2 regions of the Pantoea dispersa genome follow, and region 2 is predicted to be linked to the other one. Evidence: predicted binding sites of a transcription regulator. Region 2 holds the regulator's gene; the other holds the start of a gene.
What was found. The regulator PurR, encoded in region 2, represses purine synthesis genes. The targets are predictions, from matches to a motif close to CANGCAAACGTTTGCNTG.

Region 1 (12,334 bases), 1.4 Mb from region 2:
GGAGGCGCACGCGCCGCGCGATATCGTGGTGGCGCTTGGTGTACTGTGGGAGGATCAGGTCATCTACATCTGGCACTCGGAGCCCGGCGAGCGCACCAGTACCAGCCAGGCGCTGGCCGGATTCCGCATGCTGCCAGCGTGGCAGTCGGTGATTGGCGTCGCGCTGCTGGCGGCGGAGAGTGACGAGGTGCTGCGGCCACGCTTCAGTGACGAACAGTGGGCGCAGATTGCGCCGCTGCTGGCGCGCAAACGTACCAGCGATTATCTGGTGTGGCATCGCGAGGACGGCGAAATCAGTATGGCGCAGCCGATCAATAATAACCGCGCGGCGCTGGCCTTCGCCAAAATCTGGCAGGCCGATGAAGCCCAGCTGGCGCAGCGTCTGCAACAGCTGCACGCGCTGGCGAAACGGCTCATCAGCGCGCGCTGACATGGTCAATTTTTCCTACCACAAACAGATAACTGCAGATGCCAATAGCGGCCAGCACGGCGATAAAGGCCAGCGCCGGCGCGAAGTTGCTGCCGTCAATCAGGGCGCCGATGGCGATCGGCACCACGATCGATGACAGCGCGCCGGTAAAGTTAAACACGCCGCCGGCCAGACCGATCAGATGGCGCGGCGCCAGCGCGGTAACAAACACCCAGGTGATTGTCGCCAGGCCATTACCAAAAAACGCCAGCGACATAAACAGGATGATCAGCCGCGAATCTTCGGTGTAGTTAGCACCCAGAATGAACAGCGTGAGGAACAAGCCGAGGATCACCGGCAGCTTGCGCGCCACGCTGGCTGACACGCCGCGCCGGATCATGCGGTCTGAGGCAAAGCCAGCCAGCAGTACGCCACAAAACGCCGCGAAGTAGGGCAGCGACGCCACATAGCCGCTCTTGATAAAGTCCATGTGGCGATACTCCACCAGATAGGTGGGAAACCAGGTGAGGAAAAACCAGAAGGTGGCGGAGATGGTGAACTGGCCAATATAGATGCCGACCAGCTTGCGGCTGCGAAACATCTGCGCCAGATCGGCCCAGCGTGCACGCGGCGGCTGGCTGCCCTGGAGATTTTCCAGCAGTGCGCCGTTGTCACGCAGATAGTTAAGTTCAGCCTCTGATACGCCTTTATGCTGGTGCGGCTCGCGATACAGCAGATACCACACCAGCGCCCAAATCATGCCCGCAACGCCGGTAATCAGAAACAGCCCGCGCCAGCCAAACGCAGCCTGCACATGAAACAGCAGCGGCGTCATACAGGCGAGGCCAACAAACTGTGCGGACGAGTAGATGCCAATTGCACTGGCGCGCTCCTGCTCGGGGAACCAGCTGGAAATCACCCGATTGTTAGCGGGCATCACCGGCGCCTCGAAGGCGCCGACGCCGAGGCGCAGACCGAACAGCGCGCCAAAGCTGCTGGCAAAAGCGTGCAGTGCGGTGATCAGCGACCAGGCAAACAGACCCGCGCCGTATACCAGCCGCGCGCCGAGACGATCGATCAGGAATCCGCCGGGAATTTGCAGCGCCGCATAGATCCAGCCGAACGCCGAGAAGATCAGCCCCATCTCCAGCGGCGTGAAGCGCAGTTCACCGGCCATCTGCGTGGCGGCCACCGACAGGTTGGTGCGATCCATGTAGTTAATGATGATGTTGATAAACACCAGGGCCAGCATCATAAAGCGTGTGCGTCCGGCTCGCACGCTGACCGCGCTTTGGCTAAGTGGCTGTTCTGTCATAATACAACTCTCCCGAGGGGCAGAAGTGTTTCTTTAATAGAAACGCAGGCGGCGCTTTTCAGCGAATCTGTAGCGATAAATTTGCGATCGCGGATACGTTAAACCTGAGCAAAGCCGAACTTTTTGCTAATTTCAAACTCAGACCATCACGCATAGTAATGTGTTTTGGGTTTCGCCATAGTGGCGACCTGCAAATTGAACCCTTCAAGGAGGACTTTCGTGAAACTGAAAGCACTGGCGCTGGCCGCCGTAATGAGCACGGGCGCACTGTCCGGTCTGGTCCATGCGGGAGAAGTGCCGAACGGACCGCACGTGGTGACATCAGGACAGGCCAGCGTGGATGCCCGTCCGGATATGGCGACGCTCTCCATCGTGGTGAATGTTTCGTCGAAAGACGCGGCGGATGCAAAAAAACAGGCTGACGACCGCGTGGCGCAATATTTTGATTTCCTGCAAAAGAACGGCATCGAGAAGAAAGATATTGATGCGGCTAATCTCAGCACCCAGCCGGAGTATGACTACACCAAAGAGGGCAAGTCGGTGCTGAAAGGCTACCGTGCGGTGCGTCAGGTGGAAGTCACGCTGCGCCAGCTGGATAAGCTGAATGAGCTGCTGGACGGCGCGCTGAAGTCGGGCCTGAATGAGATTCGTTCTGTTGAGCTGGGCGTGGCTAACGCGGACAGCTACAAAGATCAGGCGCGTAAAGCGGCGATTGCCAATGCCACACAGCAAGCGAGCGCCCTGGCGGAAGGCTTCAATGCTAAGCTGGGCTCGGTGTACAGCATTCGCTATCACGTGGCTAACTACCAGCCGATGCCGATGGCGCGCATGTACAAAGCGGCCGGTGCCGCAGCGGACACCACCGCGCAGCAGACCTACGAGCAGCAGAGCATCCATTTTGACGATCAGGTGGATGTGGTATTCGAAATCAAACCGAATACGGCGCAGTAAGTTAGCCTGTAAAATTGTAGCGGCGCGATTCATCGCGCTTTCCAGCAGCAGAACCGCTGTTAAAACGCGCGATGAATCGCGCCGCTACGACTGTTGTGCGCTAATCTGAACGGCGCTAAGCCGCAACTTCATCCTGGCGCAATACGCGGTGGCCGTGGGCAATCAGTGCATCGGTCACGCTGCGCATCAGGCGGCTTTCCGGCGCGAAACGGTGCCAGTACAGCATCCGGCGCTGATACAGACCCGGCGTCAAATCGACCAGCTCTCCCTGCGCCAGCTCGCGCTCAATCTGCAGGTGCGGAATCATACAGCACACCGATCCCTGACGAGCCAGCTGCACAAAAGCCTCTGATGAGTTCACGATGTGGCACGGCACGCTGCCCGGCGATAAATCAAAGTTCTGCTGCAAAAAGGCCTGATGCATGTCGTCGAGGTGATCAAACGCCACCGCCGGGGCTTTCAGCAGCGCCGAGCGCGTCACGCCATTGGGGAAATAGCGCGCGGCAAACTCCGGCGAGGCGCAGAACAGATAGTCCAGCGCACCCAGCTGATCCACCAGGCAACTTGGCAACGGCTGCGGCTGGATACTCACCGCGCCGACCACTTCACCGCGCCGTAAACGCTCCTGCGTGCGGGTTTCATCTTCCACCTGCAGATTCAGGCGCACCGGCGAGTCGGCCAGTACATCTTTCAGCGCCGGCAGCAGCCAGGTAGCAAGACTGTCGGCGTTCACCGCCAGCGACAGCAGCAGCGGCGTGGTGCCACCGTTATCATCGCCCAGCCACTCCTCTTCCAGCAGCTCCACCTGATGCAGCAGCGCCAGCAATTTTTGTCCCTGCTCGGTCGGGCGCGGCGGCACGGTACGCACCAGCAGTGGCTGACCAAATAAATTTTCCAGCTGTTTAATGCGCTGCGACACCGCAGACTGCGTGATGCACAGCTTCTGGGCGGCACGCTCAAAGCCGCGTTCGCGAATCACAGCATCCAGCGCCTGAAGCGTTCGATAATCCGGGCGTTTCATTGTTGTTCTCTCTCGTTCAGGGTGGAAACTACTATGCCATAAAACGGCGAAGCTGTGCGGCCGACGCGTTTTTGCGGGCTGGCTTCCAAAGGCTTACATCCAACGTCGTTCAGCCGCGCTTTTTGACAGCGCCTTGTTTTATACTACGCGCACTTCGATGTCGCACAGGTTTTAAACATACCATGACCCAGGATGAACTGAAAAAAGCGGTAGGTTGGGCAGCGCTGCAGTACGTGCAGCCAGGCACCATTGTTGGCGTAGGCACCGGTTCAACGGCGGCGCACTTTATTGACGCGCTTGGTACCATCAGGAATCAGATCGAGGGCGCGGTTTCCAGTTCGGAAGCCTCCACCGAAAAGCTCAAATCGCTGGGCATTCCGGTGTTCGATCTCAACAACGTGGATGCGCTGTCGGTGTATGTCGACGGGGCTGATGAGATCAATCCACAGATGCAGATGATCAAGGGCGGTGGCGCGGCGCTGACGCGCGAGAAAATTGTTGCGGCGGTGGCGCAGAAATTTATCTGCATCGCGGATGCGTCCAAGCAGGTCGATGTGCTGGGCAACTTCCCGCTTCCGGTGGAGGTGATTCCGATGGCGCGCGCTTATGTGGCGCGGGAGCTGGTGAAGCTGGGCGGCCTGCCAGAGTATCGTCAGCATGTGGTTACGGATAACGGCAACATTATTCTCGACGTACATAATCTGCGCATTCTTGACCCGATTGCGCTGGAAAAAACCATCAATGCGCTGCCGGGCGTCGTCACCGTGGGGCTGTTTGCTGCACGCGGAGCGGATATTGCGCTGATTGGCACGCCGGACGGTGTGAAAACCATCACCAATTGATCTCACCGGCGCGCTGCCAGCGCCGGTTATTTCCATTCGCAAAACATCTTTTCTTGCTGCAGTGAAATTTGGTGACTTATGTCACAAATGATTCATCAACAGCAGGTTCGTACTTTGCGCTCTCGTCATCTCACGATTTTGTGTGGATTTGTGTTGTCTGCACGTGGGCGCGTGCTGGCGTGCAGGCAATCGTTTGTATTGCCGCGCCGGAAAATTTTGATATTTTGACAGAAGGCTACCTTATGGTAGTCCTCGTTGAATTCTGAATAGGGTCGGGAAATGGCAAAGGTATCACTGGAAAAAGACAAGATTAAGTTCCTGCTGGTGGAAGGCGTTCACCAGAGTGCGCTGGATAATCTGCGCGCCGCAGGTTACACCAACATCGAGTTCCACAAAGGCGCACTGGATGCTGAGACGCTGAAGTCCTCCATCCGCGATGCCCACTTCATTGGTATCCGTTCCCGTACCCAACTGACTGAAGAGATCTTCGCGGCGGCTGAAAAGCTGGTGGCGGTGGGCTGCTTCTGTATTGGTACTAACCAGGTTGATCTCAGCGCGGCAGCGAAACGCGGCGTGCCGGTGTTCAACGCCCCGTTCTCCAATACCCGTTCGGTCGCGGAACTGGTAATCGGCGAAATGCTGCTGATGCTGCGCGGCATTCCGGAAGCCAACGCCAAAGCCCACCGCGGCATCTGGAATAAAATCGCTACCGGCTCGTACGAAGCGCGTGGTAAGAAGCTGGGTATCATTGGCTACGGCCATATCGGGATGCAGCTCGGCGTGCTGGCGGAAAGCCTCGGCATGCACGTATTTTTCTACGATATCGAAAACAAGCTGCCGCTGGGCAATGCCACCCAGGTGCGCCATCTCTCTGACCTGCTGAACATGAGTGATGTGGTCAGCCTGCACGTGCCGGAAACGCCATCTACTCAGAACATGATTGGCAGCGAAGAGCTGGCACTGATGAAGCCCGGCGCGCTGTTGATCAACGCCGCGCGCGGCACCGTGATTGACATCCCGGCGCTGTGTAATGCGCTGGCCAGCAAGCACCTCGCCGGTGCCGCCATCGACGTCTTCCCGGTTGAACCTGCAACCAACAGCGATCCGTTTAACTCGCCGCTGTGCGAATTCGACAACGTGATCCTGACGCCGCACATCGGCGGATCAACGCAGGAAGCGCAGGAGAACATCGGTCTGGAAGTGTCTGGCAAGCTGGCCAAGTACTCTGATAACGGCTCGACGCTCTCCGCAGTAAACTTCCCGGAAGTCTCGCTGCCGATGCACGCCGCCAGCGCCAGCCGCCTGCTGCACATCCATGAAAACCGTCCGGGCGTGCTGACCGCCATCAACCAGATCTTTGCCGAGCAGGGCATCAACATTGCCGCTCAGTATCTGCAAACCTCGCCAGTGATGGGTTATGTGGTTATCGATATTGATGCCGAAGAAGATGTAGCGGAGAAAGCGCTGCAGCTGATGAAGGCGATTCCGGGCACTATTCGCGCCCGTCTGCTGTACTGACAGTGCAGGGCGCCGCTGGGCGCCCTGTCTTTATCCCGCCAGCGTTTCCCACTGCCAAAGCTTTGACGGCGTGAGAATCGCCGGCAATGGCACATCCCAGGCCGCCACCGGCAGCGCATCCACGCGCTGGCAGTCGTGCGCAATACCCAGCGGTAAAAAGCCATGCTGTTGCCAGTGCTGTAGCGTGCGATCGTAAAAACCCCCGCCCATGCCTAAGCGTTGTCCCTGCGCGTCAAACGCCACCAGCGGTACCAGCATCACATCCAGCTGATCGAGTGTCGCCAGCTGCGTAATATCCAGCGGCGGCTCAGGGATGCGCAGCTTGTTAGGTCGCAGCGGGGTTTCTGGCGTGTAACGCAAAAAAAGGAGGTGACCGGGCGCAAACGGGTGCAGCACCGGCAGAAAGACCTGCTTCTTTTGCTGCCACAGTTTGGCAATCAGCGGTCGGGTATTGATTTCTCCATCGACGGAGAGAAACAGCGCGATGCGTTGTGCGCTGGCCAGCGGGGCAAAATTGATGGCATGTTCAGCCAGCAGATCGGCGGCCTCAACCTGTTGCTCAGGCGTAAGATTGCGGCGCAGATGGCGCACATGCTGACGAATATCCTGTCGGTCGAGAAGAGAGAGTGCTGGCATGATGTCCCCGGCTGATAAGGCTGTTGATAGCCACATTATCACACCGGGAATAACAGGGTGGAACTAAGAGGAGATCTCCGAGATGCCGCCGCAGGCTGTAACCCTTGAACCCTTGGTTCAAGGTGAGTATGCCGTCGTAACCATCAGGCTTCTCGGACGGACCGAGCATGCTCACAGGTTACAGAGCGTCACACTCTGTTGGTATGAAATATCGGCTCAGGGGACTGGCCCGCTTGCAAACATCTCAGAGAAAATTGACTTCACCGTTACTCTAACACGAGTACCATGAAGTGTTATTCGAATTTAGGGCCCTGACGTTCAGTTATGCGACCTTGCTCAACTAATGCCTGCTCAATGGTCTGCTGCAGCATACGGATGCGTTGTTCCATATTGGCTGCGTAATCGCGCGTTTTACCTTTCTCTTGTGCCAGCTCGTGGCAAATGTTTAACGCGGCGATGAACACCAGCTGCTCTGTATTTGTGACTCTAGTGCGAACTTTTAAATCTTGCAACCGTTGATTGAGATCCTCTGCGGCCAGATTCAGCGCATCTTGCTGTTCAGGCGGACAATTCACTCTCAATGAACGACCAAAAATCTGAATATCTACCGGTTGTGCAGACATGCCACCATCCTGACTGATTACTTCGTTCGCATCTCCCTTACCTGTCAATGGGTTGGGAGGTGCGCAACTATATAGACCCGCGTGATAAGTTACAACCCCTTTTCTGGAAACCCTGAGGCACCTGGTGGTAGCATAACACGAACTTATTCTGCCAACGACGACCAAAGCTTATGTCTTTACAGAACGCAACACCCACTTACAACGCGCTGGCCGCGGCACTTTCCCAGCAGGGCGTAGGCATGACGCCCGCCGAGATGCACGGATTGCTGTGTGGCATTCTGTGCGGCGGCAATCAGGACAGCAGCTGGAAAACCCTGGTGCACGACCTGACTAACGAGGGCATGGCGTTCTCGCAAAGCCTGTCGCAGCCGCTGCAGGCGCTGCATGAAAACCTGGCCAACACGCTGGATGAAGAGGGTTTCCTGTTCCAGCTGATGCTGCCGGATGAGGAGGACATCACGGTGTTCGATCGTGCTGACGCGCTGGCCGGCTGGGTCAATCACTTCCTGCTGGGCCTGGGCGTGACGCAGCCGAAGCTGGACAAAGTGACCGGTGAGACCGGCGAAGCGATTGACGATCTGCGCACCATTGCGCAACTTGGCTACGATGAAGATGAAGATCAGGAAGAGCTCGAACAGTCGCTGGAAGAGGTGATTGAGTACGTGCGCGTTGCCGCGCTGCTGTGCCATGACACCTTCACCCGGCCACGCACGCCGACCGCACCGGAAGTGCAAAAACCTACGCTACACTAAGCGCGTCATCGTGGGCAGGTCGCTGCCCGTTTTCTACAGGGAGTGCAAATATGATTACACTGGAATCCTTCCGGCAACGTCGTCAGGCGCTGATCGCCCGCATGGCGCCCGGCAGCGCGGCTTTGATTTTTGCTGCACCTGAAGTGACGCGCAGCAACGACACCGAATATCCCTTTCGCCAGAACAGCGATTTCTGGTACTTCACCGGCTTCAACGAGCCGCAGGCGCTGCTGGTATTAATCAAGAGCGATGACAATCATAACCACAGCGTGCTGTTTAACCGCGTACGCGACCTGACGGCCGAGATCTGGTTCGGGCGTCGGCTTGGTCAGGAAGCCGCACCGGCGAAGCTGGGCGTTGACCGCGCGCTGCCGTGGGATGCGATTGACGAGCAGCTGCACCAGCTGCTCAACGGACTTGATGTGGTCTATCACGCACAGGGTGAATACGCGGAAGCGGATACGCTGGTGTTCAGCGCGCTGGAGAAACTGCGCCGCGGTTTCCGGCAAAACCTCAGCGCGCCGGCGACGCTGACCGACTGGCGTCCCTGGGTGCATGAGATGCGCCTGTTTAAAAGCGAAGACGAGATCGCCATTCTGCGCCGCGCAGGAAAAATCAGCGCGCTGGCACATACCCGCGCGATGCAGGCGTGCCGTCCCGGCATGTTTGAATATCAGCTGGAGGGCGAAATCCATCACGAATTCACCCGCCACGGCGCGCGCTTTCCGTCTTACAACACCATCGTGGGCTCCGGTGAGAACGGCTGCATTTTGCACTACACCGAAAACGAAAGCGAAATGCGCGACGGCGATCTGGTGCTGATTGATGCCGGTTGCGAATTCCATGGCTACGCCGGCGATATCACCCGCACTTTCCCGGTAAACGGTAAATTCAGCCAGCCGCAGCGCGAGATCTACGACATCGTGCTCGCCTCGCTGTATAAGGCGCTGTCGATGTTCCGCCCGGGCATCAGCATCCATGAAGTCAACGACGAAGTGGTGCGCATCATGATCACCGGTCTGGTCGATCTGGGAATACTGGAAGGCAATATCGATACGCTGTTTGAAGAGCAGGCGCACCGTCCGTTCTTTATGCACGGTCTTGGGCACTGGCTGGGGCTGGACGTGCATGACGTCGGCCACTACGGCACGCCCAGCCGCGACCGCCTGCTTGAACCCGGCATGGTGCTCACCGTTGAACCGGGCCTGTATATCGCGCCGGATGCCAAAGTGCCGGCGCAGTTTCGCGGCATCGGTATCCGTATCGAAGACGACATCGTCATCACCGCCGACGGTAATGAAAACCTGACCGACAGCGTGGTAAAAGACGCTGAGGCGATCGAAGCACTGATGGCGGCGGCGCGCGGCGTATGAATATCCTGATTGCAGGCGGCGGCATGACCGGCGCCACGCTGGCACTGGCGATTTCGCATCTGACACAGGGCCAGTTGCCGGTTACGCTGATTGAACGTCATCAGCCGGACAGCCGCGCGCACCCGGGCTTTGACGGGCGCGCCATCGCGCTGGCGGCGGGCACCTGTCAGCAGCTGGCGGAAATTGACCTGTGGCGTTCGCTGGCGGATTGCGCCACGCCCATTACCCACATCCACGTTTCCGATCGCGGGCACAGCGGGTTTGTTCAGCTGCAGGCTGAGGATTATCAGCTGTCGGCGTTGGGCAACGTGGTCGAGCTGTATGACGTGGGACAGCGCCTGTTTACACGTCTGCGTGAGGCACCCGGCGTGACACTATGCTGCCCGGATCACGTGACCTCAGTAACCCGCAGCGCCGATAGCGTGCAGGCGACGCTCAGCAGCGGCGCAACGTTACAGGGCGCGCTGCTGGTGGCCGCTGACGGCGCACGCTCGCCGCTGGCGGCATCCTGCGGCATTCGCTGGCAGCGCGACGACTACCAGCAGCTGGCGGTGATTGCTAACGTCGCGACGCAGTTGCCGCATCAGGGTCGCGCGTTTGAGCGCTTCACCCGGCATGGCCCGCTGGCGCTGCTGCCGATGTCCGGCAACCGTCTGTCGCTGGTGTGGTGCCATCCGGCGGCGGCCGAAGCCACGGTTAAGCAGTGGGACGATGCCACCTTCCTGCATGAATTACAGCGCGCCTTTGGCTGGCGGCTGGGGCGCTTTACTCACGCCGGCCAGCGCGAAATCTATCCGCTGGCGCTGCAGACCGCAGAGCGTCAGGTGACGCACCGGCTGGCACTGGTCGGCAATGCGGCGCAGACGCTGCATCCGATCGCCGGGCAGGGCTTTAACCTCGGTTTGCGCGATGTGATGTCGCTGGCGGAAACCCTTGCGGCGGCGCATCGTCACCAGCAGGATCCGGGCAGCCACGCGGTGTTGCACCATTTTGCTGCGCGCCGCCAGCCGGATCGCGCGGCGACCATTGGCGTCACCGACGGTCTGGTGCGGCTGTTCGCCAACCGTTATGCCCCGCTGGTGGCAGGACGAAATCTTGGGCTGGTGGCAATGGACCACCTGCCATGGCTGCGAAACCCACTTGCCGTGCGCACGCTCGGCTGGGTTAAGCGTTAAGCATGAATTAAGGGGCAGCAATGCAAACATTTGATGTGGCGATTGCCGGTGGCGGCATGGTCGGTCTGGCGGTGGCCTGTGGCTTACAGGGCAGCGGCCTGCGCGTTGCGGTGCTGGAAAAAGCGCCTGAGCCACAATTTGATGCGGCGGCGCCAGCGTCGGTTCGCGTCTCGGCCATCAACGCCGCCAGCGAGCGTCTGCTGCAAAAACTTGATGTCTGGTCCACCATTCTCGCGCTGCGCGCCAGCGCGTATCACGGCATGGAAGTGTGGGATCAGGACAGCTTTGGCTCGATCAGCTTTGATGACGAGCAGCAGGGGCTGTCGCACCTCGGACATATCATTGAAAACGAGGTGATTCACAGTGCGCTGTGGCAGCGCGCCAGCCAGTGCAACGACGTGACGCTGATTGCACCGGCTCAGCTGCAGCAGGTGGCGTTTGGCGATAACGAAGCCTTTATTACCCTGCAGGACGGCAGCATGATGAGCGCGCGCTTGCTGATTGCTGCGGACGGGGCCAACTCGTGGCTGCGTGACAAAGCGGATATCCCGATTACCTTCTGGGATTACGAACATCACGCGCTGGTGGCCAATGTACGCACCGATATGCCGCACGATGCCATCGCGCGCCAGGTGTTCCACGGCGACGGCATTCTGGCCTTCCTGCCGATGCAGGATCCGCACCTGTGCTCCATCGTCTGGTCGCTGTCACCGCAGGAAGCGGCGCGACTGCAATCCATGCCGGAAGCGCTGTTTAACCAGCAGCTGTCGGTGGCATTCGATATGCGCCTTGGTCTGTGCCAGGTGGAAAGCGAACGTAAAACCTTTCCGCTGACGGCGCGTTACGCCCGCAACTTTGCTGCGCACCGGCTGGCGCTGGTGGGCGATGCGGCGCATACCATCCATCCGCTGGCCGGGCAGGGGGTTAACCTCGGCTTTATGGATGCTGCCGAGCTGATTGGCGAAATCCGTCGTCTGCATCAGCAGGGCAAAGATATCGGCCAGCATCTCTATTTGCGGCGTTATGAACGCAGCCGCAAGCACAGCGCAGCGCTGATGCTGGCTGGAATGCAGGGTTTCCGTGAGCTGTTTGCCGGGCACCATCCGGCGAAAAAACTGCTGCGCGACGTCGGGCTGAAGCTGGCCGACACGCTGCCTGGCGTGAAGCCGTTACTGCTGAAGCAGGCCATGGGCCTCAACGACCTGCCCGGCTGGATCCGCTAACCCTCCTTATTACGGCACCCTTTCAGGTGCCGTTTTTCCTGCACTGACGTTACGCGATCGCCCTCAAGGGTGGGCGTGGCAGTCGGCTGCCGCTCATGAATCACCGAACTGCACAGCGTTGTCGCCATCCATCGCGACCCTGTGCGCACCCGGTAACGCCACTGCAAAACCCGCCCCGGCACCATTATTGTGCATCGCTGCACCCAAATTGCCCGTCATTTGATTTATTCTAATTTCAGGTCTCAATTCGCATTACTTTAACTAATCCTAAATGCTTTTTGATCCCGAACCATTTCCCTTGTCTGCGGCACAGGTTCCATTATTCGGCTGAATTACTGCGCAACAGGTGAATTATATGCGCGGTAAATCACATAAATGCAGTGAGATGTGCTGGCGTGGCTGCAGGGGCAGCACAAAGGATGATAAGGTTTCACCCTCGTTTTCCTTATGGTTAATTGCCGTATTCGGTGGTAACTTCAGCGTAAAGAGAACGTTT
Region 2 (12,334 bases):
GTCACGGTAAACAGCGCGGTGATCGCCGCCATGGTGATACCCACGCACTGACCGGTCCACGCGGCGATGCGGGCCTGTTCGGCCGAGCCCTGGCCCAGACGGTAGCCGACACGAATGGTGGTGGCGACGCCGAGCGACAGCGGCAGCACAAACATCAGCGAGCTGAAGTTGAGCGCGATCTGATGACCAGCAACTTTCACAATGCCGAGCGGCGACACCAGCAGCGCCACCACGGCAAACAGCGTGACCTCGAAAAACAGCGCCAGCGCGACCGGTAATCCCAGCGTGAACAGGCGCGTCAGGATGGCGCGCGACGGTGGCGACCAGCGGTTATGCATGCGAATATCGCGCATGGCCGGCATGCGCTTCAGCCAGAAGCGCATCACCAGATACATCACCCAGTAAACCGACGCGGTGGCGACGCCACAGCCCACGCCGCCCAGCGCAGGCATACCGAAATGGCCGTAAATAAACACATAGTTCAGCGGAATGTTGGTCAGCAGGCCGAGGAAACCCAGCAGCATCGCCGGCTTAGTCTTCGACAGCCCTTCACACTGATTACGTGCCACCTGGAAAAACAGGTAGCCCGGTGCGCCCCACAGCAGCGCGTGCAGATAACCTTCTGCTTTGGCCGCCAGCTGAGGATCAATGTCATGCATGGTGTGAATCAGGTAGCCGGCGTTCCACAGCACCACCATAATCAGCAGCGCCACGCCCGCCGCCAGCCAGTAACCCTGGCGCACCTGTTCTGCGATGCGTTCGCGTCGCCCGGATCCGTTGAGTTGCGCAACGGTTGGCGTCAATGCCAGCAGCAGACCATGACCAAACAAAATGGCGGGAAGCCAGATAGAGGTGCCGACAGCAACGGCGGCCATATCCGTGGCGCTCACCGCACCGGCCATTATGGTATCCACAAATCCCATCGCGGTCTGTGCCACCTGAGCAAGGATGACCGGGATCGCGAGGGCCAGCAATTGACGCGCTTCTGTTAAATACTTCTGCACGTATCACCTGCGTTATTTAAGAAGAGAGCGGGGCGGAATCCCCAAAGAATGCGCGACCTAGTGTAGCGGTAGCCCGCACTTCCGCCAAACATTGATCGCAATTGGTTGCGCCATTTGTGTAAAGTTTGCGCGCCGGCAAATTAAACCTTGCGGCGCAAGCTGTGATAAACTGCCACAAACTTCGCAGAGGCTGAAATTATGTTTACCGGAATTGTGCAGGGCACGGCAGAAATTGTCGCCATTGAAGAAAAAGAGTTGTTCCGCACCCACAACGTGCGCTTGCCTGCTGAGCTGCTGCCCGGCCTGGCGCTGGGCGCCTCGGTAGCGCACAACGGGTGCTGCCTGACGGTGACCGCCATTGACGGCGATCGCGTCAGCTTCGATCTTATCAAAGAGACGCTGCGCATCACCAACCTTGGTGAATTACAGGTTGGTGACATCGTGAATATTGAGCGCGCCGCGAAATTCAGCGATGAAATTGGCGGACACCTGATGTCCGGCCATATTATGACCACCGCCGAAATCTGTAAAATTATCCAGTCAGAGAATAACCGCGAAGTGTGGTTTAAATTACAGGACGCTGAGCAGATCAAATATATTCTGCATAAAGGATTCGTCGGCATCGATGGTATCAGCCTGACGGTTGGTGATGTCACCAAAAGTAAGTTCTGCGTGCACCTGATCCCGGAAACGCTGGAGCGCACCACGCTGGGCGCGAAGAAGCTGGGGCACCGGGTCAATATCGAAATCGATCCGCATACCCAGGCGATTGTCGACACCGTCGAACGTGTGCTGGCGCAGCGTGATGCCGCGGCCGCGCTGGTGGCACAAACGCTGCCGGACGCGGAGTAATCGCGAATAAAAAAGGCGCGGTAAGCGCCTTTTAGCATTGCACGGAAATCAACGCGCCACGCGCAAACCGCCTTCAGCGCCGCGGCTGAAAACTACCTGCCACAGCTGAATATCGCGCGCGCGAAACGCACCGGCGCAGGCGTTGAGGTAATAGCTGAACATCCGTTTGAAACGCTCGCCATACTTCTCCGCCAGCTGCGGCCATGCCGCCTGAAATCGCTCGTACCAGGCCATTAGCGTGGTGTCATAATCCGCGCCAAAGTTGTGCCAGTCTTCCATGATGAAGTGAGATTCGCTGGCATCGGCGATCTGCCGTACCGACGGTAAACAGCCGTTCGGGAAAATGTATTTATCGATCCACGGGTCGACGTTCATGTCGGTTCTGATCGCCCCAATGGTGTGCAGCAAAAACAGGCCTTCCGGTTTCAGGTTACGATCAACCACATCGAAGTAGGTGGCATAGTTTTTCGGCCCGACGTGTTCGAACATGCCCACCGACACGATGCGGTCAAACTGCTGGTTCAAATCACGGTAATCCTGCAGCAGAATGGTCACATCCAGACCGGCACAGCGCTGCTGCGCCATTTTCTGCTGCTCGGCAGAGATAGTCACGCCATGCACTTTCACCCCGTAATGACGCGCGGCGAATTCCGCCAGTCCGCCCCAGCCGCAGCCGATATCCAGCAGCGTCATGCCCGGCTCAAGCTGCAGCTTGCGGCAGATCATATCCAGCTTGTCCTGCTGTGCCTGCTCCAGCGTTTCCGCGCTTTTCCAGTAGCCGCAGGAGTACTGCATAAACGGATCGAGCATCAGTGAAAACAGGTCGTTGCCAAGATCGTAGTGCTCTTTACCAACAATCCAGGCGCGTTTCTTTGACTGCAGATTGGTGAGGCGCGCCGCGGCAATGCGCAGCGTATCTTTAAAATGGTGCGGTAACTGCTTATCCAGATGATGTTTCAGCACGCGGTGGAAGAACATATCCAGACGTTCACACTCCCACCAGCCGTCCATGTAGCTTTCACCGAGGCCCAGCGATCCCTCCTGCAGGACCCGTTTGAAAAAATCCGCATGTCTGACCTGAATATCCCAGGGGCGTGTGCCGTTGATGTGAATGTCCGCCCGCTCCAGTAATTCATGGGCGATACGAAACCATTGGTTTTCTTCAAGGCTCACTTCTTCTATACACGATGAACTCATAGCTTCTCCATCACCTTTCCGATTTGAACCTGAGAAAAAGAATAGTCAAATTCCTCAGGCCTGTGAGAGAACTCACGGAAAATCCGTGCGCCAGATAGCCGACGTATTACAGAGGTATGAATCTGAATAGAAATGTCTGCCACAACTCCGGAGGTGAATATCGTGCAGACGCCATCCCAGCGACAGTGTCGCTAAAAAATACGCTCATTATGTTATTGATTTGTTGCAGAAATGCTGACCTACTGAGTATATGCTCACGCAGGTCAGTATTCAATGGCTTATCGTTAGTTTGCTAACGATAATCGTTGCCTTAGCAATTATCTTCGCAGGGACGGGAAGCGTGAGCAATATCACTTTGTGCGCTGGCGCTGCGCTGCCACAGGAAACCGGCCCACGCGAGGATCACTGTCGCCACCATGACCAGCGTGGTATGTAACAGCGCCTGCTGCAGACCGGCGGATACAATAAGGCTGGCGAGGAAGCATAAGCCCAGCTGCAGCAGATTCTGCAGGCCGGCCGCTTTGCCGGTGGCCTGCGGGAACGGGGCGAGGGCGGTGGACACCACAATCGGGTAAATCGCGCCATTGGCCAGCGCCATGCCGCAGAACGGCAGCAGCAGAGCCACCAGCGGCGGCGTAGTCATCAGCGCCACCGCAAACAGGCCCAGAATGCTCAGGCTGTAAATCATCAGCAACCACGGCAGCAGCTGCGCACCCTGAAAGCGATTCAGCAGTGCGCGACAGCCAAATCCGCCCAGCAGGAAGGCGATGGTCTGCGGAATATAGCTCAGGCCAATGTCCGCCGGGCTCAGACCCGCGGCGGCGAGGATAAACGGCGAGCCGGTCAGCCAGGCGAAGAAACTGGCGGAGCAGGCGGCATAAATCAGTACGTTACCGCTGTAAACACGCGTCGCCAGCAGCGTCAGCCAGCCCGGCTGTGGCGCGCTGTCGTGGCGCGCACGCGGCGCGCTGGTCAGCTTCAGCGTGCCGAACAGCAGCACCAGCGTCACCAGCGTGAGCGCGAGGAAGATGGCGCGCCAGTGAAAATGGGCCATCAGCCAGGCACCGAGCAGCGGTGCCAGCGCCGGCGACAGCGCCACCAGCGGCATAATCGTGGCAAACACTTTGTTGGCTTTGGCCTGCGGATAGCGATCAACCACCAGCGCCTGCCAGCTCACCGCTGCGGCGCACACGCCTACCGCCTGCACAAAGCGCAGCGCCAGCATCAGCCAGACGTTAGTCACCCACAGCATGGCGAGACAGCTCAGCGCAAACACGCTCAGGCCAGCCAGTAAAATCGGCTTGCGGCCGAAGCGGTCCGACAGCACGCCCCACAGCACCTGCGCACAGGCAAAGCCGCCCAGAAACAGGCTCAGGCTGGCGCTGATGGTGCCCGGTGCGGAAGCAAAGTCGCGCTGCATGGCGCCGAAGGCGGGTAAATACATATCGGTGGCCAGAAAGCCGAGCATGCTCAGCACGGCAAGGTAAGGCAGAAATCCTTTGGATGACAGCATGGTTTTTCTCATTCGGCAGGTTGAACGGCGGGGAGTGTAAAAGGGTGCAGCGGGCTTTGTGAAACGCTAATATTTGCAGGGTGCTGTTAAAATTTTTGATGGGAAAACTATGTGGTCGGAATATGCACTTGAGGTGGTGGACGCGGTAGCGCGCACCGGCAGTTTTAGCGCGGCGGCGCAGGAGTTGCACCGCGTGCCCTCTGCCATCAGCTATACCGTGCGCCAGCTGGAAGGCTGGCTGGCGGTACCGCTGTTTGAGCGGCAGCATCGCGAAGTGGTGCTGACGGCAGCAGGCGAGCATTTTGTGCGTGAAGGGCGTTCTGTTATCAAAAAAATGCTGGCCACGCGCCGTCAGTGTCAGCAGCTGGCCAACGGCTGGCGCGGTCAGCTCAGTATCGCGGTAGATTGCATCGTCAAACCGCAGCGCACCCGCCAGCTGGTAAAGGATTTTTACCGTCATTTCCCCGATATGGAGCTGATCATCAGCTACGAAGTATTTAACGGCGTGTGGGACGCACTGGCTGATGGTCGTGTCGATGTGGCGATTGGTGCCACCCAGGCTATTCCGGTCGGCGGCCGCTTCGCCTTTCAGGATATGGGCGCGCTCAACTGGCGCTGCGTGGTGAGTCCGCAGCATGCGCTGGCTCACAGTCCGCAGCTGGACGACGAAACCCTGCGCGCCTGGCCGTCGCTGGTGCTGGAAGATACGTCGCGCGCGCTGCCGCGCCGCATGACGTGGACGCTGGATAACCAGCGGCGGCTGGTGGTGCCGGAGTGGGAAACCGGGCTGGATTGCCTGCAGGCCGGATTGTGCGTGGGCATGGTGCCGGGCCACCTGGCGCGCCCGCTGCTGGACAGCGGCGCGCTGGTGGAGCTGGCGTTGCCGCAGCCGTTTCCGGACAGCCCGTGTTGCGTCAGCTGGTCTGAGCAGCGCGCGTCACCGGCGCTGGCGTGGTTGCTGGAATATCTGGGCGATGCGGAGACGCTGAACCACGAGTGGCTCAGCGAGAAGGCGGCTTAACGGCGGTAATCGCGGAACGGGCCATCGGCCACGGAGCGGCGCTCAATCAGCGTGGGCTGCACTTCAATGGTCTGCGGTTCTTCGCGTTTGCTGGTGATGCGGTCCAGCAGCATCTCCAGTGCCTTTTCCCCCAGCTGGGCTTTCGGCTGGTGCACGGTTGTCAGCGCCGGGGTGAAGTAGCGCGCGTTGCGCACATTGTCATAGCCAATTACCGAAATATCCTGCGGCACGCGCAGTCCCATCTCGTCGGCCGCGCAAATCGCGCCCATCGCCATGATATCGCCGCCGCAGAATACCGCCGTCGGGCGCTGTTTCTGGTTCAGGATCTGCTGCATTGCCTGATAACCTGACTCCGGTTCGAAGTCACCCTGCACAATCCACTCGGGACGGACGCTGATGCCCGCTTCCTGCATCGCCTGCAGAAAACCCGCATGACGACCGCCACCGGTGTTGCGCTCCATCTGGCCAGGGATAGCACCGATATCGCGATGGCCGCGCTCAATCAGGTATCGCCCGGCGAGGTAACCGCCGTGGAACGCATTGTCCTGCACGGTATCGGTAAAGTCTCCGCGCGATTCGCCCCAGTCCATGACCACCATCGGGATATTGCGGTTCTCTTCCAGCATCTGCAGCAGATCGTCGGGATATTCGGAGCACATGACCAGCAGGCCATCGACGCGCTTTTGCGCCATCATTGACAAATAGGCACGCTGTTTTTGCAGATCGTTATGCGCGTTGCCGAGAATCAGCGTGTAACCACGCTCAAAGCAGTGATTCTCCACGGCTTCAATAATTTCGGCGAAGTAGGGCGCTTCGCTGGAGGTCGCCAGCAGGCCCAGCGTCTTGGTGTGATTCACCTTTAGGCTGCGGGCCACCGCGCTCGGTGAATAGTGCAGCGCTTTAATCGCTTCCCATACGGCGTTACGCGTCTCTTCCGCGACGAAACGCGTTTTGTTGATGACATGCGAAACCGTGGTGGTTGAGACCCCGGCGCGTTTCGCCACATCTTTAATGGTTGCCATGAAAATGGTACTCCTGGGCTTATCGCAACTTACTGATAAGTATATTGTTAAACGTTTGCGTCTGCTAATGGTTTTGCGCCCTGAATATCAGGGCTAATCTGCTTAATCGGGCAGGGAAACATCCTTCAGCAGGCTGTCAATGCAGCATGCGCTAAATCTGTTGCGCAACGAAAGGCGGCGATTCTAGCAAGCCGGGGCGGATAACACGAGATTTTTGCCCATCACTGTGCGAAAATTATTTAACCATGCAAACTGTGTGACTAAGGAGTTGTGATGAGTACCGATTTAAAACTGGCATTGACCACCACCGCCGCTGCTCTGCTGATGATTATTGCCTTTAGCTTTACCGCCATTCTGCATTAATAAAAAAGCCGGTGCTGCTGAACAGCCACCGGCTTTTTTGTTGCGCAACACTGAGATTAGCGCACGGTTTTCGGCGTCATCATACGGCGTGCGCCAACGTAATGCTTCTGCCAGTAATCCTCGCCCAGCGCGCTAATCTGGATATCCTTCCCGGTGCGCGGAGACTGAATGAATTTACCATTGCCCAGATAAACCCCGACATGGTCGGCGGTGCCGCGGTTGTTGATGCGGAAGAACACCAGATCGCCTTTCTCCAGCATCTCGCGCTTGATCGGCGCGGCGTCGCGCAGGTGATACATCTCATTAGCGGTACGGGGAAATTTAAACTTCACCAGATCTTTGTAGGCGTACCACACTAAACCACTGCAGTCGAAACCGGTGTGCGGTGAGGTGCCTCCCCACTGATACGGTTTACCCAGCTGGCCCATCAGTTTCGTCATCGCGGTTTCACGTGCTTTTTGATAGCGCAGGCGGTGGGCTTTGCTCATTTTAATGCCGCTCAGCTGCTGCACTTCATCATCAACGGCAACGTCACGCGATTTTTTCGCCAGCCGCTGATGACCATATTTTTTCGCACTGAGCTTAAGTGAGGATTTGCGCTGGGTGGTGTGCTGAAGTACCGTTTCGCTTTTCTGCTGTTTTTTCAGCCTGAACTTCTGTACCGACGTCAGGCGTGACTTTTTGCTGGTGGTTTTCACCGGGCGTCGTTTGCGACGCTCATCTTCACGCGCGTTCTTTTTCTCCGCTTTCTGCAAACTGGCATTAACCGGCGCATGCGGAGAAGCCGCCGCCACATTAAAGAACAGTTGGGCAAAAGCCAGTATGAAAAGCGTAATCAGTAAACGCATAGTCCGGTTACAGGTTAAGCCGTCGGCAGGAAGCCAGACCGCGGTAAAGTTAGAAAAATCTGATCGACGATCAGCACCGGGGCAATTCTAATCCACTTTTTTTGCAAAAGGTAAGGTCTTTTTCCATTAATCTGTCACGGTACTGAAAGTGGGGCAAAAATGAGCGATTTCAGCTGTTTAACCCAGCGGAATTATTGCTAATTATTAATTGATTAATGCTTATTGATGATATGAAAATGTTATTCGTGGCGCGCGAACTTAACAAACATGGCGATATGCGCCGGCTAAGGCAAAATCCCGTTTTCAGTCGCGGGGCGAAGTCGCTACAATAAACAAACACGAAGTGAAGGATTAAGGAAGGCAAAAATGAGTACTGTTGAAAAAATTCAGCGCCAGATCGCAGAAAACCCGATCCTGCTGTACATGAAAGGTTCGCCGAAACTGCCAAGCTGCGGTTTCTCTGCGCAGGCGGTACAGGCGCTGTCTGCCTGTGGGGAGCGCTTTGCGTACGTAGACATTCTGCAAAATCCGGATATCCGCGCTGAGTTACCTAAATACGCCAACTGGCCAACTTTCCCGCAGCTGTGGGTGGATGGCGAGCTGGTCGGCGGCTGTGACATCATCGTTGAGATGTTCCAGCGCGGCGAACTGCAACCGCTGATCAAAGAGACCGCTGAGAAGCACAAAGAAGCAGAATAAGAAAAAGGCCGACAGCAGTGTCGGCCTTTTTTTTGGCTGCGGTCTGACGGGCCTCAGGCTGAGGCATCGTCTTCGGCCGGCTCTTCACTCACCGCCAGCGGCCAGCCGCCGAGGCGTTTCCAGCGATTCACCAGTTCGCAAAACAGCGTGGCGGTCTGTTCGGTATCGTACAGTGCCGAGTGCGCCTGAGTGCTGTCAAAATCTATTCCCGCCGCTTTACAGGCCTTCGCCAGCACCGTTTGTCCCAGCACCAGCCCGCTCAGCGCGGCGGTGTCAAAGGTGGCGAACGGGTGGAACGGGTTACGCTTCATGCCGGTGCGCTCTGCTGCCGCCATCAGAAAATTATGATCAAAGGTGGCATTGTGCGCCACGATAATCGCCCGGTTACAGCCACTGTCTTTGGTACCTTTGCGCACCATTTTGAAAATGGCGTGCAGCGCCTCATATTCACTCACCGCGCCGCGCAGCGGATTGCTGGGGTCGATGCCGGTAAACGCCAGCGCTTCGGGATTGAGAATCGCCCCTTCGAACGGCTCCACGTGGAAATGCAGGGTTTCATCGCGGTGCAGCCAGCCATCCTCATCCATTTTTAACGTGGTGGCGGCGATTTCCAGCAGCGCATCGGTTTGCGCATTAAAACCGGCGGTTTCAACGTCAATCACCACAGGATAAAAACCACGGAAGCGTTGATGGAGAGCGTTTAAGGCGTTCGATTCAGACATCAGGATCTCATTGCAGGAAATGGGGCAGCGCGCATTATGGCAAAAATCGGCGCAGGGTGCAGCAGGAGAGGGAAGTCAGCCCGCAAATTAGCAGGCTGACTAACGGCATTAGTTGCCGAGGCCGTGACCGGCGTGTTTGTTTTCGATCAGCTCGATTTTGTAGCCGTCCGGATCTTCCACGAAAGCGATGATGGTGCTGCCGCCTTTGACCGGGCCGGCTTCACGCGTGACGTTACCGCCCGCCTGACGGATGCGGTCGCAGGTCGCCGCGACATCATCCACGCCCAGCGCGATGTGGCCGTAGGCATTGCCGAGGTCGTATTTATCCACGCCCCAGTTGTAGGTCAGCTCAATGACCGCACCTTCGCTCTCTTCGGTGTAACCCACGAAAGCCAGGGTGTATTTGTATTCGGTGTTTTCGCTCTGACGCAGCACGCGCATGCCCAGCACGCGGGTGTAAAAATCGATGGAGCGCTGCAGATCGCCAACGCGTAACATAGTGTGAAGTAAACGCATAACATCCTCTTTTTAAAAGTCATCAGGGAACCCGCTTAGTATAGCGAGGGAATGCCCTGAAGAAAGCACGCGACCGCACATCCGCTGCGGCCGCGTTTGACTTACAGTGTCGGGTAGTCGGTGTAACCTTCCGCGCCGCCGCCGTAGAAGCTCTCCGGACGCTGCGAGTTAAGCGGTGCATCCTGCTGCAGGCGCGCTACCAGGTCCGGGTTGGCGATGAAGTCACGGCCAAAGGCCACCGCGTCAATCAGGCCACGCGCAATCAGATCGTCCGCTTTTTCCACGGTGTAGGCACCGGCACCGATAATCACGCCCGGGAAGGCGGCACGCACTTTCTGGCGGAACTCATCGGTGTAAGGCTTACCGCCCGCCCAGTCTGGCTCAGACAGGTGCAGGTAGGCGAGGCCGCGCTTGCCCAGTTCGCTGATATACCACAGTGCCGCTTCTTCTTCATCCGGACCGTTTTCCAGATTCTGGAAGGCGCCGATTGGCGAGATGCGGATACCGATGCGATCGGCTGACCAGTTAGCAATTGCCGCATCGACCACTTCCAGCGCGAAACGGCCGCGCTTCTCAATCGAACCGCCGTATTCATCGGTACGCTGGTTAGAACCCGGTGCGAGGAACTGATGCATCAGATAGCCGTGCGCAGAGTGCAGTTCCAGCAGATCAAAATCTGCTTCACGCGCATTGGCTGCCGCCTGACCGAAGTCTTTAACGATCTGCTGAATTTCTGCCACGCTCAGTTCACGCGGCATGGAGGTATCTTCGCGATACACGCTGCCGTCGGCGGCGCGCAGCGAGGTGCGGGTGCCAGCGGCGATCGCGGACGGTGCGACCGGCGCTTTGCCATCCGGCTGCACGCTATTATGCGAGATGCGGCCGGTGTGCCACAGCTGAACGGCGCTATGACCGTGCGCGGCGTGAATGCCTTCGTTAATCATTTTCCACGCAGCAATCTGCTCCGCGGTGTGCAAACCCGGCGCACCAGCGTAGCCTTTCGCCTGGAACGAAACCTGGGTGGCTTCGGTAATGATCAGACCGGCGCTGGCGCGCTGCTGATAATACTCCGCCATCAGCGGGGTAGGAATATCGCCCGGTTCAATGCTGCGCAGACGCGTCAGCGGCGCCATAAAGACACGGTTAGGTACGGTAATCGCGCCCACTTTCAGCGGGGTGAACAGCTGTTTACTCGCCATGATGACTCCTGTAATAGACCGGTCGTCTAGAAATTGCCGTTTTTAAAAATCAGCGGTGATTAAGCCACTGTTCGATGGTGTCGAGCGCCAGGCTAATCGGCCCGGGCTCACGTGAAATCTTGCTCTGCAGGCTGGCACCCAGCCACAGCAGATAACAGCGTTGCGCCAGCTGCTGCGGGCTTTGTCCATAGGGCAGCGGCTGTTCGGCTGCGACCTCCGTCAGACAGCGTGCGTAAGCCGCCGTAATGGCCGTGGCACCGCGCTGCAGCGCATCGCGCATCGGTTCTGACAGATCGCACACTTCGCCGGAAAGCTTAACGCCCAGACAGCCGACGATGTGACCCTGCTCGATAAACAGCCGTTCCGCGTAGCGAAAATGCTGCAGTAAGCGTTCGCGCGCAGTAACGCCGGGCTGGGTCAGCTGCTGTTCAACCTGCTGCTGATAATTGACGAAGTAGCGCTCAAGCAGCGCCACACCAAACGCTTCTTTTGAGCGGAAGTAGTGGTAAAACGAGCCTTTCGGCACTTCCGCCAGCGCCAGCATTTCGCTCAACCCCATGCCGGTGAAACCGCGCTGCAGGCAGACCTGCTCGCCGGTGGCGAGCAGATGTTCACGGGTTTCGTTGCGTTGCACTGTCTTGTTCATGGCAGGCAGAGTATTAGACCAGTCGGTCTAATGCAATCCTCAGACACGATTCTGGCACGATTTGATCATATCCAGCTGCGGCTGATACTGCTGCGTCTGGATGTTGAACAGGCCGAGCACCGTGTGGAACAGATTATCCTGCGACACCGCTGTCTCTGCCGCCTGCTGGCGCAGACAGGCCTGATCAATGTGATACGCCGCGGCGTAGCCCGGCGACATCCACAGCAGCAGCGGGATGTGCGTCTGCTGCGACGGCGCAAACAGGTACGGCGCACCGTGCAGATACATGCCGTGTTCGCCCAGCGATTCGCCATGGTCGGACAGGTATACCAGCGCCACGTTAAAGCGATCGCTCAGGCCCTTCAGCTTATCGATGGTGCGACTCAGCATATCGTCGGTATACAGCAGCGAGTTATCGTAGGTGTTGACCAGCGCCTGGTGATCGCAATCCTGTATCTGATTGCTGTCGCAGGTGGGCGTAAAGCGCTGGAACGCGGCCGGATAGCGCTTAAAGTAAGCCGGACCGTGGCTGCCCATCTGGTGCAGTACGATGATGCCGTCATTGTGCAGGCTGTCGACATAGTTATCAAAGCGATGCAGCAGGACGTCATCGAGGCAGAAGCCATCGTGGCAGTACTGTGGCAGCTGCCACTGCGTCATATCGGTATGCGGCACGCGGTCGCAGGCACCCTTGCAGCCGCCGTCGTTTTCGCGCCACAGCACGCTGACTCC

Region 1: the regulator PurR is predicted to act here: its motif matches at 4,721-4,738, upstream of serA (phosphoglycerate dehydrogenase).

Annotation. Positions count from the first base shown of each region.
Region 1 covers NZ_CP082346.1:830,305-842,638, forward strand. The annotation lists gene K7H94_RS03820 (IclR family transcriptional regulator) at 1-430, shown strand, start outside; gene K7H94_RS03825 (MFS transporter) at 417-1,724, opposite strand; gene K7H94_RS03830 (oxidative stress defense protein) at 1,944-2,675, shown strand; gene K7H94_RS03835 (LysR family transcriptional regulator ArgP) at 2,791-3,696, opposite strand; gene rpiA (ribose-5-phosphate isomerase RpiA) at 3,879-4,538, shown strand; gene serA (phosphoglycerate dehydrogenase) at 4,818-6,056, shown strand; gene K7H94_RS03850 (5-formyltetrahydrofolate cyclo-ligase) at 6,087-6,692, opposite strand; RNA gene ssrS (6S RNA) at 6,763-6,946, opposite strand; gene zapA (cell division protein ZapA) at 6,986-7,315, opposite strand; gene K7H94_RS03865 (YecA/YgfB family protein) at 7,486-8,067, shown strand; gene pepP (Xaa-Pro aminopeptidase) at 8,118-9,440, shown strand; gene ubiH (2-octaprenyl-6-methoxyphenyl hydroxylase) at 9,437-10,615, shown strand; gene ubiI (FAD-dependent 2-octaprenylphenol hydroxylase) at 10,636-11,838, shown strand.
Region 2 covers NZ_CP082346.1:2,231,507-2,243,840, reverse strand. The annotation lists gene K7H94_RS10360 (MATE family efflux transporter) at 1-1,004, opposite strand, end outside; gene K7H94_RS10355 (riboflavin synthase subunit alpha) at 1,203-1,856, shown strand; gene cfa (cyclopropane fatty acyl phospholipid synthase) at 1,905-3,053, opposite strand; gene punC (purine nucleoside transporter PunC) at 3,364-4,566, opposite strand; gene punR (DNA-binding transcriptional activator PunR) at 4,676-5,587, shown strand; gene purR (HTH-type transcriptional repressor PurR) at 5,584-6,609, opposite strand; gene cydH (cytochrome bd-I oxidase subunit CydH) at 6,883-6,972, shown strand; gene K7H94_RS10325 (C40 family peptidase) at 7,029-7,820, opposite strand; gene K7H94_RS10320 (Grx4 family monothiol glutaredoxin) at 8,187-8,519, shown strand; gene rnt (ribonuclease T) at 8,573-9,241, opposite strand; gene gloA (lactoylglutathione lyase) at 9,350-9,757, opposite strand; gene nemA (alkene reductase) at 9,859-10,956, opposite strand; gene K7H94_RS10300 (TetR/AcrR family transcriptional regulator) at 11,006-11,602, opposite strand; gene eptA (phosphoethanolamine transferase EptA) at 11,642-12,334, opposite strand, start outside.